DNA from 2 places in the Frigoribacterium sp. Leaf172 genome. Region 2 is predicted to be linked to the other one. Evidence: predicted binding sites of a transcription regulator. Region 2 holds the regulator's gene; the other holds the start of a gene.
What was found. Region 2 encodes LexA, which represses DNA repair genes until DNA is damaged. Its sites were predicted from a motif close to TCGAACANNTGTTCGA; they were not measured.

Region 1 (2,460 bases), on a different contig from region 2:
GAGGACGTCGGCGGTGACCGCCTCGTCGGAGTCGAGATACCGCACGGCGTTGGTCAGCACGGCCGGCACCCCGACATGATCGGCCAGCTCGAGCATGCGGGCGGCGTGTCGGATGCTGCGGCTCTCGCCCGGCTCGGTCAGATGGCAGACGACCTCGACCACGACCCCTCCGGGCAGCATCGCCGCCCAGTCCGTCAACGCCGCCGCCGCCTCCGTGTGCCGACCCGCCTGCACCAGTCTGCCCACGTCGGAGTCGGGGCCGAGCAGCACCGTCGCCGCCGGCCCGGAGTCTCCTTGGACGAAAGCCCTGACCCTCGACCGGCCGATCGTCGCCACGCTGTTCGCGCTGCCGCTCGCCTTCTTCGTCGCCCGCCCGTGCGCGGCGCTGATCAGGCGGCAGAGGGCCGCCCACCCCGCCCCCGCCGGTCCGCCGTCGACCGCCCCGTGAGCGAGCACGACGATCCGCTCGACCGTCGAGCCCTCCGGGGCGGCGCCCGGCCGGTCGTCGCGGCACCCGAGCTCGACGCCGACGATGGGGTCGACGCCCGCCGCCCGGCACGCCCCGATGTGCCGGATCGCCCCGTAGAGGCCGTCGCGGTCGGTGATGGCGGCCGCGTCGGCCCCGCGTTCGGCGACGGCGTCGACGAGGGTCTTCGGATGGGCCGTGCCGTAGTGGGCGCTGAACGCCGACGCGACGCGCAGATGGGTGAAACGCATGACTCGTGCCTCGTGCTCAGACCCCCCGGCCGGGTCGGTTCGAACAGATGTTCGATCAGTGTACGTGCTGATGCGACCAGTCGGGGTCGCCGCCCGACTGACATCATCGGAGGATGACCGACCGCCCATCGACCCTCCGCCGGGACGCCCGCACCGTCGGGCACTGGACGCGCGTGCTGCTCGCCCAGCCGCGCCTCCTGCTCGCCGTGAAGACGGCGCTCGCCGCGGGCCTGGCCTACTGGATCGCCCCGCAGATCCCCGGGACGGCGGCCGACTACCCGTACTACGCGCCCCTCGGCGCGGTCATCGCCATGTACCCGACGCTGCGGGCCTCGCTGCGACAGGGCATCCAGGTGCTGCTGGGCGTCGTCGTCGGCATCGCCCTCGCCACGGCGGTCTTCGCCCTGCAGGAGGGGCCACCCGGCGTCCTCGCCGTCGCCGCGCTGGTCGGCGTCGGCGTCGTGCTCGCCGGCATCCGCTGGCTCGGCGCCGGTCGCGACTGGGTGCTCACCGCCGGCCTGTTCGTGCTGCTGCTCGGAGGATCCGACACCGAGTCGTACGGCATCGGCTACATCGTCCAGCTCGGCGTCGGCGTCGTCGTGGGCGTCGTCGTCAACTTCGTGATCGTGCCGCCGCTGAACACCTCGCGTGCGGACACGCGGCTCCGTAGGGTCCGGCAGGCGCTCGCCGATCGAGCCGACGAGATCGCCGGGGTCTTCGAGACGCCCTGGCCCCTCGAGGACGATGACTGGGAGGACCGCGTCGGCGAGCTCCCCGCCACCCTCCACAGCGTCCGATCGTCGGTGCAGTACGCCGACGAGTCGCGGAGGATGAACCCCCGGTGGCTGCTGCGTCGACGCGATCTCGGCCGCGAGTACGCCGAACTGGCCGCGTTCGAGCGGGTCTCGTTCCATCTGCAGGACATCGCCGAGGTCTCGGGGGTCCTCGGCCGACGCATCGGCCGCCAGATCGGCATGCCCGACTCGCTCGCCCCGGCCGTGGCGCACACCCTCCACGGCGTCGCCGAGGTGATCAGGCGTCACGACTCCGACGCCGACGTGTTCGTCGAGGCCCGTCGTCGCATCGCCGACCTCTGGGAGGCGATCGACGCCCACCGCGACCGCCCCACCACCGACACCAGCGGCGGGGTCTCGATCGCCGTCTCGCTCGGCCGCATCGTCGCCGCCCTCGACCCCGACGACGGCACCGCCCCTCGGCCCGCCGAGCCGGACGTGAGCACGGCGGGTGGCGACACCGACGCCGAGGAGGCGCGCACGGGATCCGAGGACGCCGAGGAGGCGCGCACAGGATCCGAGGACGCCGACGGAGACGAGGCACCCGACGTCGACGACACCGCCGACGTCGATGACACCGCTGACGGCGACGCCGCGGCCAGGGCGGCGGGCGACGACGACGCGCCCCGCGACACCGTCCGACGCGACGCCGACTGACGGGGTGCGACGCCCGTCGCCCAAGAGCAGTACGGTTGACCGGGCACCGACGCCGAGACGCGACCCGAGCCACGACCGGCCGGGGCGGTCGACGGGAATGCCCGTCCGCCCTGTGCGTTGACACCCGTGGCCCGAGCATCCCCACCCGCCGCCAGATCGACAAGCGACGACCCGTTCGCCGCCCTCATCCATGAAAGCCGCACAGTGACAGACACCACCACCCTCATCATCCTCGGAGCCAGCGGAGACCTCACCGAGCGTCTGCTGCTCCCCGGCCTCGCCAGCCTGCTGA
Region 2 (2,460 bases):
GTCCGACGGATCTCGGCCACGGCGGTCTCCGGCGAGATGCCGAACCCGGGATCGCGCGCCCCCTCGACCCAGACGCTGCCCGTGCCCGCCGCGATGATCGAGTGCATCGAGTAGGTGGGAGGGAAACCGAGCACGCGCCGGCCCGGCCCGCCGAAGGCCTGCAGGATCTGCTGGATGACCTCGTTCGAGCCGTTGGCCGCCCAGATGTTGTCACGAGTCAGTCCGTGGCCGAGGTACCCGGCGAGAGCGTCTCGGAGGAGGGTGAACTCGCGGTCGGGGTAGCGATTGACCTGCAGCACCGCCTGGGCGATCGACGCCACGATGTCGCGAGCCACGTTCTCGGGGATGGGATGCGTGTTCTCGTTGACGTTGAGCGCGACGGGCACCTTCTTCTGGGGTGCGCCGTAGGGGGTCAGGCCGCGCAGATCGTCGCGGAGGGGGAGGTCGTCGAGACTGAAGGACACGCCACCATGCTAGATCGCGGACGGGTGGTGATCGAATCGCCCTCGGCAGCGCCCGGGTCCGGGCCCGGGAAGTCAGTTCGAGTACTGAGCGGGGACGGCGAGGGACTGACCTGCCGCCACCTCGGTGCTGCCGAGGTTGTTCAGTCGGACGATGTCGCTGATCACGTCACGAGGGTCTTTCGTGGGGGCGATCTCGGAGGCGACCTGCCAGAGCGTGTCGCCCCCGTCGACTGTGACGTACTCGAAGGAGGCGGAGCCGGCCGTGTCGGACGCCTGCGCGCCGGGGCCGGCGAGCAGGACGCCGCCGACGACGCCGGCGACGAGAAGTGTCACACCGGCGCCGACGACACGACGACCCCGGCGCGTGATCCGGAGGCGGACGCGCGGTGTCGCGCCGATGGGCGCGTTCGACGATGTGGCGTTGCGGGAGATCGTGGTGGCGCTCATGAGGTGGTCCTTTCACCGCTAGAGAAGACGTCCGTGTTCGTGCCCGGCGATCGGCCGGGAACACCGGGCACGAAGACGTGTTCCGAACATATCTTCGATTGAGGGCGATATCAAGCCCGATGTTCGATTTTTCCGGACCCGATCGGCGACACACTCGAACATGTGTTTCGCCGAGCGGCACCCATCGGATACGGTTTGGCTCGGTGGTCCGAGTAGAACACCGACCACCGACATCGACGGCAGGAGAGACATGACCGACCCGCAGCCCCGACGGTCCACGGACTCGGGAACGGTCGCGCGCAAGGAGCTGACGGCCAAGCAGAGCTCGATCCTGACCGCGATCCAGCAGAGCATCGGTCAGCGCGGCTACCCGCCGAGCATGCGCGAGATCGGCGACGCCGTCGGCCTCAAGTCGCTCTCGAGCGTGACGCACCAGCTGAACCAGCTGGAGCTCGCCGGCCGCATCCGCCGGGACCCCAATCGCCCCCGGGCTCTCGAGGTCCTCAGCACCGAGGCCGCGCCCTCTGCGCCGGTGACGAACATCCTGACGACGAGCGACGACGGCGACACCGCCCACGTCCCCATGGTCGGGCGGATCGCCGCCGGGATCCCGATCACGGCCGAGCAGCAGGTCGAGGACGTCATGCCGCTCCCCCGCCAGCTCGTGGGCAAGGGGGAGCTCTTCATGCTCCGCGTCGTCGGGGACTCGATGATCGACGCCGCCATCTGCGACGGGGACTGGGTGGTCGTCCGCCAGCAGAACTCGGCCGAGAACGGGGACATCGTCGCCGCGATGCTCGATGACGAGGCGACCGTCAAGGTCTTCCGGCAGCGGGACGGCCACACCTGGCTGCTCCCCCGCAACAGCGCGTTCGAGCCGATCGTCGGTGACCACGCGCAGATCCTCGGCAAGGTCGTGGCCGTCCTGCGTTCCGTCTGAGTCGCTCGCGCACGACGAAGCCCCTCGCCGATCGGCGAGGGGCTTCGTCGTGACCCGGTGGTCTCAGCGGGACACGGCCGCGCGCGAGACGAACGGGGTCAACCACGCGACGTCGCTCGGGTACACGCGTGCGTGCACACGGGTGCCCTCCTCCTCGTAGGACGACTCGACCACCCGGCCCGAGTCGTGGAGCTGCGACACGACATCGCCGCGGTCGTAGGGCACCAGCAGCTCGAGCTCGACGTCGGGAGTGGGGAGCGAACCGGCGATCCGCTCGAGGAGCTCGTCGATGCCCTCTCCGGTCCGAGCCGACACGAAGACCGCGTCGGGCACGAGCCCCTGGAGCACGAGACGCTGATCGGGATCGACCAGGTCGCTCTTGTTGAAGACCACGATCTCGGTGATGCCAGCACCATCGACCTCGCTCACGACCTGGCGCACGGTGGCGAGTTGCGCCGTCGGATCCGGGTGCGAGCCGTCCACGACATGGACGATGACATCCGACGCCGCGACCTCCTCGAGAGTCGATCGGAACGCCTCCACCAGCTGATGGGGGAGATTGCGGACGAAGCCGACCGTGTCGGAGTACGTGAACGGGCGGCCGTCGGT

Region 1: a site for LexA is predicted at 757-772, ahead of ASF89_RS08995 (DNA polymerase III subunit alpha). Genes of this name have one in related genera too.

Annotation. Positions count from the first base shown of each region.
Region 1 is NZ_LMPB01000002.1:578,524-580,983, reverse strand. Features, by position in the region: gene ASF89_RS08995 (DNA polymerase III subunit alpha) at 1-717, opposite strand, end outside; gene ASF89_RS08990 (aromatic acid exporter family protein) at 831-2,168, shown strand; gene ASF89_RS08985 (glucose-6-phosphate dehydrogenase) at 2,373-2,460, shown strand, end outside.
Region 2 is NZ_LMPB01000005.1:95,738-98,197, reverse strand. Features, by position in the region: gene ASF89_RS14180 (histidinol-phosphate transaminase) at 1-464, opposite strand, end outside; gene ASF89_RS14175 (LysM peptidoglycan-binding domain-containing protein) at 537-911, opposite strand; gene lexA (transcriptional repressor LexA) at 1,162-1,851, shown strand; gene hflX (GTPase HflX) at 1,915-2,460, opposite strand, start outside.